DNA from 4 places in the Thalassotalea sp. SU-HH00458 genome. Region 1 is predicted to be linked to each of the others. Evidence: predicted binding sites of a transcription regulator. Region 1 holds the regulator's gene; each other region holds the start of a gene.
The links. The regulator FNR, encoded in region 1, switches genes on or off when oxygen is low (the NO sensors DNR and NnrR bind a similar motif). The targets are predictions, from matches to a motif close to TTGATCTAGATCAA.

Region 2: a site for FNR is predicted at 1,335-1,348, ahead of ABXH06_RS07470 (GbsR/MarR family transcriptional regulator). Genes of this name have one in related genera too.
Region 3: a site for FNR is predicted at 1,131-1,144, ahead of ccoN (cytochrome-c oxidase, cbb3-type subunit I). Genes of this name have one in related genera too.
Region 4: a site for FNR is predicted at 1,228-1,241, ahead of ABXH06_RS09035 (TraR/DksA family transcriptional regulator). Genes of this name have one in related genera too.

Annotation. Positions count from the first base shown of each region.
Region 1 covers NZ_BAABWW010000013.1:28,181-30,392, forward strand. The annotation lists gene ABXH06_RS16715 (M14 family metallopeptidase) at 1-18, shown strand, start outside; gene ABXH06_RS16720 (sulfite exporter TauE/SafE family protein) at 92-757, shown strand; gene fnr (fumarate/nitrate reduction transcriptional regulator Fnr) at 802-1,521, shown strand; gene uspE (universal stress protein UspE) at 1,712-2,212, shown strand, end outside.
Region 2 covers NZ_BAABWW010000004.1:97,241-99,452, reverse strand. The annotation lists gene ABXH06_RS07475 (cytochrome ubiquinol oxidase subunit I) at 1-705, opposite strand, end outside; gene ABXH06_RS07470 (GbsR/MarR family transcriptional regulator) at 721-1,263, opposite strand; gene ABXH06_RS07465 (class 1 fructose-bisphosphatase) at 1,502-2,212, opposite strand, start outside.
Region 3 covers NZ_BAABWW010000003.1:113,547-115,758, forward strand. The annotation lists gene ABXH06_RS05770 (LysE family translocator) at 1-363, shown strand, start outside; gene ABXH06_RS05775 (hypothetical protein) at 460-906, opposite strand; gene ccoN (cytochrome-c oxidase, cbb3-type subunit I) at 1,304-2,212, shown strand, end outside.
Region 4 covers NZ_BAABWW010000005.1:47,283-49,494, forward strand. The annotation lists gene ABXH06_RS09025 (M4 family metallopeptidase) at 1-90, opposite strand, end outside; gene ABXH06_RS09030 (HP1242/YdcH family protein) at 600-851, opposite strand; gene ABXH06_RS09035 (TraR/DksA family transcriptional regulator) at 861-1,172, opposite strand; gene ABXH06_RS09040 (S9 family peptidase) at 1,422-2,212, opposite strand, start outside.

The sequences.
Region 1 (2,212 bases):
GGAACCTTTGAAAAGTGATAAATTGTTTTTTACCTGTGATGAATAATGTTAACCTCCTGCCAAGATTGTCAGTAAAAGATATTGTCTTTGTATGGAATTAGATTTTCTATCAGCCTTCGTCATCGGTTTATTAGGTGGTGGACATTGTATTGCGATGTGTGGAGGCATTACCACCATGCTTACGTCTGCACTACCGCAACAAATAAACAAAACCCCCTTTATATTAAGCTATAACGTAGGGCGAATATTTTCTTATTCTTTGATAGGTGCTATCGCAGGTTTAACCGGCTCACTCGCAATTAAACACTTAGGATTTCCTATTGTCACTTTAAAAATTATTGCCGGTATTTTTTTAATCTTGCTCGGATTATACATTGGTCAATGGTTATTATGGATATCAAAAGTTGAAGTAATTGGTAAACACCTTTGGCAACACTTATCGCCTTTAAGTAAAAAGATAATTCCGATAAAGAGTGTAAAGAAATCTTTCCTTTTAGGTACCTTATGGGGTTGGTTACCATGTGGTTTAGTTTATTCAACATTAACCTGGTCTTTAGCCAGCGGCAACGCAATAAAAGGAGGTTTGATCATGATGTTTTTTGGGCTTGGTACTTTACCTGCGTTATTGACGGTTTCATTTGGTTTTACTTTTATAAAGCTATTAATGCAAAATAATTATTTTAGAAAAACTATGGCGTTATTACTAATAAGTTATGGTATCTTGACGCTAAAATTTGCATATACACAAATGTTCTAATACCATACTCGAAGTGGATAATTAACTTAGATGTTAAGGAAAATATGTACAAGAATCAAAGCGCATCACAACAACATATTCATTGCCAAAATTGTAGCATCAGTGAACTTTGTCTACCGTATTCTCTTGATGAAAAAGAGTTAGAAACCCTTGATGAAATCATTGACCGGAAACGCCCTATCCATAAAGGTGAGCAGCTTTTTCAAGATGGTCAAACTATGCAGTCCTTATACGCTATACGCTCTGGCACTTTCAAAACGTTTACGGTAAACGAAAGTGGTGAAGAACAAATTACCGGCTTCCATTTAGCAGGAGATTTATTAGGGTTTGATGCCATAGCAGAGTCTGAACATCCGAGTTTTGCAAAAGCATTAGAAACTTCAATGGTTTGTGAAATCCCCTATAATACCTTAGATAATTTATCTAATCATATGCCAAAGCTTAAAAAGCAAATCCTTCGTATGATGAGCTCTGAAATTAAAAATGATCAAGAAATGTTAACTTTATTGAACCGTAAGAATGCTGAGCAGCGTCTTGCTACATTTTTATGTGCCTTAAGCGCCCGTTATCACGCTAGGGGATTATCAGCCACTGAGTTCAGGTTGACGATGACTCGCAGTGATATTGGCAATTATATCGGCTTAACGGTTGAAACAATTAGTCGGTTATTAAATCGATTCAATAAAAATGACTTAATTAAAGTTGATGGCAAGCTTATTACAATTTTAGACAGCGATAAGCTTGAAGATTGTGCTGCGCTATAGCAGCACATCACTCTCCCACATACTTTTGCCTTGCGTAAATATATCTCAAACATCTGCAAAGTATTTGCTTGCTTAACTTTTCCTTCAAAACGACCAATTTATTGATTTAAAACAATCTTCAACTATGTGTTATATAAGAATATAACTATACTGATAGTAAATCATTAACATGAGTTATTCTGGAGCGAATATGGAAAAGTATCATCAAATATTAGCAATCATAGATCCAACCACTGAAGATCAAAAAGCCTTAAAAAGAGCAATTGAATTAGCCAAACAAACTCAGGCCACCATCACAGCTTTCCTTTCGATATATGATTTTTCTTATGAGATGACTACCATGCTGTCAAACGATGAGCGTGAAGCTATGCGCAACTCATTAATTAATGATCGTATTCAATGGTTGAATGAGTTAATTAACGTTTTACCGCACGATAATATTGCAATAGATACTAAAGTAATTTGGCACAATAGACCTTTTGAACCCATTATTGAAGAAGTATTAAATAATGGCTATGACATAGTCATTAAAGGAACACATCAGCACGATAAATTAAAATCAGTCATATTCACGCCAACTGATTGGCATATATTAAGAAAATGTCCCTGTCCTGTTTTATTAGTGAAAGATCATTTATGGCCAATGAATGGCAATATTGTCGCGGCACTCAATGTAGGCAGTGCTGAAGCA
Region 2 (2,212 bases), on a different contig from region 1:
GATAGCCGCTACGAAAATTGCAAATTTAAGGGCCACTTTCGCGGAAGGTTTATGGTCACCTTTATAAATACGATAGGCAGAAATTCCAGCAACAAAAAAGGCAGCAGTAAGTCCCGAAGCTAAAAGCATATGCGTAACTCGGTAAGGCATAGAGGGATTAAATATAACTTCTAGCCAACTGGTAACATAAGCAACGCCGTCAATCATTTCATAACCCTGTGGGGTTTGCATCCATGAGTCAAGTGCGAGAATCCAAAAGGCTGACATCGTCGTGCCAATAGCAACAAGTAACGTGGCAAACGTATGAACACGCGCAGACACTCGTTCACTCCCAAATAACATGATGGATAAAAACGAAGCTTCTAAAAAGAAAGCCGTTAATACTTCATAACCGAGTAATGGTCCTGCAATATTGCCAACCGTTTCCATGTAACCTGGCCAATTTGTGCCAAATTGAAACGACATTGTGATACCGGTAACCACACCAATGGCAAACGTTAGCGCAAAAATACGGACCCAAAAACGATAAATACGTTGCCATGTTTCATCTTGAGTTTGGTTATAACGTACTTTAAAAAATAACAACATCCAACATAAGGCTATGTTGATAGTCGGGAAAAGAATATGAAAACTAATATTTAATGCAAACTGAATGCGTGACAGCATAAAGCTTAATTCATTTGGATCCGCAGCAACATCTAACATGGCGGTAGCACTCCGTTATTTACTTAAAAATCTTTCTTTGGCATCTAAAATTTTACCAACCCCTGAGCCCAGCTTAAGTAGCGTGGATAATTTATCTGAAGACATGTTTTGCAGCTCTGTGCTCCAAATTGTGACCATTTCCATTAAGTCATGCATGTCTTGTACACGTTGTTGAGTGTACTTATCTGCTTCGTTGGCGGGATCTTGTAACAGCGCATCCCTGAAGGTTGATAACGTTGGGTCTAATTCGCGCTTCCTTCTTTCAATAATTAAGGTGCGTGCTATTTCCCAAATATCTTTTGGTGCTGAAAAATACTCTTTGCGATCGCCTGGAATGTGCTGCAGCTTAATTAAATTCCAAGATTTTAATTCTTTAATTCCCATGCTGACATTAGAGCGAGAAATTAATAACGCATCGCTAATTTGATCTGCATTTAGTGGTTGCTCTGTTAATACAATTAATGCATACATTTGACCTAAAGTGCGATTTAGTCCCCAGCGAGAACCCATTTCACCAAAATGAGAAATAAGTGATTGTTGCATTGGTGTGACGGTCATAAGCTATCTCCCAAAAATAATTTTTAGTTATTTTTGAATTTTCAGTAATTTCTGAAAATTGTAAACCTTTATTGATTTATGTCAATTAAATAACGTTTTTTTTAACAGAATATCGATAGTTTTGCTGACACTTTAAGAAAAATTAGCCGAGCAGTTTTTAGATTTTTTGAAAGAGAGTAGTGAACTAAACCTGTCTGCATCATAAGTTAGCAAGTGCAGACAGGTTTATTTAAAAAATTTATTGGTAATAAGCTAAACAGGCTTCAACTTCATTTTTAGAGCCCATGATAACTTCTACGCGTTGATGAATACTTTCGGGTTCAATATCCATAATGCGTTGTTTCGAAGTCATAGCTAAACCACCCGCTTGTTCAATAAGGTAACTCATTGGGTTCGCTTCATACATTAACCGTAATTTATACGGTTGCTCTGGATTTTTACTGTCGGCAGGGTAGGTAAATATCCCACCTCGTTGCAATACTCGATGAATATCCCCCACCATTGCTGCTATCCAGCGCATGTTAAAGTTTTTGCCGCGCGGCCCAGTATCTCCGGCTAATAAATCATTAATGTAATTTTGCATAGGGGCTTGCCAAAAACGTTGATTAGACATATTCACAGCAAACTCTTTGGTGTCTTGTGGCACTTGCACATTGCGTTCAACTAGTAAGAAACCGCCATGGGTTCTGTCTAACACATAAAAATGCGTGCCTTTACCTGTTGTCATGACTAACATGGTTGACGGACCGTATAGTACATAACCGGCACACACTTGTTTATGACCTGCTTGTTTAAATTGCTCTGGATCATCAGCAGCCATGCCTGGAATTGCTTCATGAATTGAGAAAATAGTCCCAATTAATGAATTAATATCGATGTTTGAACTACCATCTAATGGATCAAATGAAACGAGAAACTTACCATCTTCATCACCGGCAACTGAATTATC
Region 3 (2,212 bases), on a different contig from region 1:
GGCTTTAATATGTGGCGTTCAAAAGGAAAACTTGCTTTAGCAGAACCCGTAACAAATACCTTACCGGTGAATAAGAAACATTTATTCAATCAAGGCTTTATCACGGCAATTGCCAACCCTAAAGGATGGGCATTTATGGTTTCATTACTACCGCCATTTATTAACAACAATTACGCGTTACCATTACAACTAACTGTTTTAGTTGCAATAATTATTGTATCAGAATTTATTTGCATGATGATATATGCAACTGGAGGTAGGTCTATCGCTCGAATATTAATACAAGAAGATAATGTTAAAATACTCAATAAAATCTCAGGAAGTTTAATGATCGCAGTGGCAATATGGTTAGTTTTAAGTTAAGTGTGAACTGTTCACTGAAATGAATTCGTTTAATATTTTAAAATATCACGCCACGTAAATTTCAAGGCGTTAAATCAAACGAGTAAAACAAAACAACTAAGCTCGATAACTGGTAAAGTCGATAAATACTTGTTGCGCTTTATCAGGATTATCTTGCTCTGAAATGGTTAGCCACATACGCCAAATCATTTCTTTTTCGGCACAGCTACCTAACATGGTCGATGCGACAAAATTCCCTTGACCATCTTTTTCAAAAAATAACGGGATTTTCCCCATATACATTTCTTTTCCTTCTAAAAAACCGTTAACGAGAAATTTATCTTCAAGTAATTTAGCTTTAACAATTATATTAAATGTTTGTTCCGGAGTGACCCTTGCAACATTGAATAACACATCAAACCTAGTTTGCTCAATATAAACGTGACATTGACTTTGGCTTGATAAACATTGGGGAGCAATATAATTTACCGACTGTTTTTTAGGAAAACAGCCCATTAAAAGGAAGATTAAAACGAAAAATAATCCTTGCGTGGATTTAGACATATGAAAACACCAAGTGATAAAAGTTTGTATTTAAACATTCGTAAATACAGCTAATGGTATTTTTACATATCAAAATTAAACTTTCATCTAGCTTAACACTAATATCTAGTCTACAGTTTTTTATAATTATTTTGTTTTTAGTTCAATAATTAAACGATCGTGTATTTATCATAAAATTTAATCAAAGGTAAATCCTTTTTATTGATTTAAATCATATTTTTTCATTGATCTAAATCAACTCCAAAAGGTAAAATTACACGTGATATAATACGTTACGCTCAAAAAATGTGATTTATATCATACTCACGAAAACTATTGAGAAATATATAAGCTGAAATCTTTCATTACTTATTTTTCAACATATAGTAAAACTAACTTTGTTAACGGAACAATAAAAATGACAACAACGCTTGATCAGCCGTCATATAACTTTGATGTAGTAAAACAATTTACCGTCATGACAGTTATTTGGGGATTCGTTGGTACGCTTGTCGGTGTCCTTATTGCCGCTCAATTAATTTGGCCAGCATTAAATTTTGAAACACCATGGTTAACCTACTCCCGACTTCGCCCACTTCATACTAACGCAGTAATTTTTGCTTTTGGTACAAGTGCCTTATTTGCTACCTCATATTATGTTGTACAGCGTACTTGTAAAACAACGTTGTTTGGTGGCAAGCTTGCGTCATTCACCTTCTGGGGATGGCAGGCAGTCATTTTATTGGCCATTATCACTTTGCCTTTAGGTTATACCAGTAGTAAAGAATATGCTGAATTAGAATGGCCAATTGATATTTTAATTGCCGTCGTATGGGTGAGTTATGCCATTGTATTTTTCGGCACCCTACTAAATCGTAAGACTTCCCATATTTATGTGGCAAACTGGTTTTTTGGTGGCTTCATATTAACGGTTGCAGTATTACATATTGGTAACAGTATGGTCATCCCTGTTTCTATGATGAAGTCTTATTCAATATATTCAGGTGCTATCGATGCCATGATGCAATGGTGGTATGGCCATAATGCCGTTGGATTCTTATTAACAGCTGGTTTCTTGGGGATGATGTACTACTTTGTTCCTAAACAAGCCGAGCGCCCTGTTTATTCGTATCGTTTATCTATTGTGCATTTTTGGGCATTAGTTTCATTATATATATGGGCTGGACCTCATCACCTTCATTACACAGCGTTACCAGATTGGGCTCAATCAGTTGGTATGGTAATGTCTATTGTATTATTCCTTCCATCTTGGGGTGGTATGATCAACGGTATTATGACGTTGTCAGGTGCATGGCATAAGCTTCGT
Region 4 (2,212 bases), on a different contig from region 1:
TAGAATACCGTCTGAATTAGCCGCCATCATCGTCGGAGAAAGTGAAACCGACATCGCAACTAACAGATAATTGAAGTGTTTAATTTTCATAAATATCTCTTATTTTTAGTTAATTATTATTGTGTACTCATCTATTACGAGTCTTATAACCATAATTAAAATTATTGATTTAACAAATTTTAAACAAAAAATTAACAAAAAATAAACAGAGTAGTTTGCAACATATCTTTACACTTATTTTTAAGTATCTGTTTTATATGTAAGAAAAAACTTAACTAATGTACAAAATACGACCTGTTGCTAAATGAAGAGCTTTCTACTGATTATAAATACCTAAAAGTTTAATCAGGATTGGAATATTTATGTTTGTAACCATTATCCAACTGTCAGGATTTTTAAATCAAAAAGCACCGGTAAAATGGTTGATATTCACCGTTCATTAATTTTTTGAAAGCTGTGAATAAAAATAGAGGATATTGACTCTTATCTTCGAAGAGAAATATTAATTGTTGGTCGAGTTTATATTCAAATAAAGGTGAAAAATTGATAGTTAAATGGCTAACTGAGTACGTTAGCCAAATTGATAGGTAGAAAGGTTGTTAAGCGGCTGTTTGCGCTTTTTTTAATATAACAAAAAGCTGATCTTTTAATTTGAGCCTTTGCTTTTTTTGTGTCTCTAAATATTCATCTGAAGTGTTTTCAACACCTTGCTCGATACGATGCACTTCATGATCAAGTTCATGATATTCTTTAAATAGGCGAGAAAAGTGAGCGTCGGATATTTTTAATGCTCTAATTTCATCATTAAATTCTGGAAATTCGTGGTGTAAATCATGTTTTTCTACAGTCATGTTAATATCCTATTTAGCACATTTAATACAGGTAGTGGTGTAAGGTAATGCCTTCAAACGCTCAGGGTTTATGTCATCATCACATGATTCACAAATACCATAGTGTCCTTGTTGGAGCTTTGAAATGGCATTCTTTACCAATGATAACTCTGTTTTAGCTTCCTGAAGAATTTCGTCTAACACCTCATCATTTTCACTTTCAGTGGTTTGTTCGGAGAAATCGGCAGAGCGACCTTTTTTAAAGTCAGCTTCGATTGCCGCGACACGCTTTGTGAGTTCAACTTGTTTATCTTTTAAGGTATTTATCAGTTGCTCGGACATCTGTAATCTCCTGTTGATTTCTACCTTCATTATAAATGCTACTGAAGCTAGATTATTGATCTAAAGCAAAGTTAAGCAGCAAAGGCAATTTTTTACAAAATTAGTTTTACTAAGTGATGAGCTCAAAAGATAGGTTGAAGCGCTAAATTACTGACAAAAAAAGGGCACTAAGTACTATTAACTTTGCGCCCTTTAATTATTTTGCAGTGATTTTTATTAGATAATTATTTTCAACATTGATTGTAAACGTTATTTTTTAAGCGTCTTAAACGTGAATTCTTTTGGTGGCTGAGCTCCCATTAAGTGCTCAACAAAATAATCCCAACGTTTACGCATCATAAAGGGTTCACGAGCAAAACCATGGCCGCGATTAGGTAGCATAATCATGTCGAAATCTTTATTTGCTTCAATTAACGCATTGACAACTTCTAATGTATTATTGGGGTGGACATTGGTGTCGGTTGTGCCATGGGCAATAAGCAATTTACCTTTCAAATTCTTCGCGATTAATTGATTCGCTTGGCTGTCATAATTACTTTCACCCCTTTCGTTTTCAGTGACTAAACCATGAAATTTTTCACCCCATTCATCGGCATAATTTCGATTGTCGTGATTACCTGCTTGTGACACCGCTACACGATAAAAATCAGGGTAAAGTAATAAGGCTCGGGTAGAGGCAAAACCTCCGCCAGAATGCCCCCAAATACCGACATTTGAATCATCTATCCAGGTGTACTGTTGTGCTAATTGTTTTATCGCGGCAACTTGATCAGGAATGCCACTGTCGCCCATATTACCGTAATAAAATTCATGGAAACTTTTCGATCGTCCCGGTGTTCCTAAGGCATCAATTTCTATCACAATAAAACCTAATTCGGCAATGGCTTGATTGTCTCCTCTCGCTTCTCTGAAATGACGGCCGCGGATACTGCCTACCTGAGGCCCAGGATATAAATAATTGACGACAGGATAAGATTTATTTGCGTCGAAGTTTGATGGTTTATACATTAAACCGTGCAGATCATGCAGACCATTTCGGT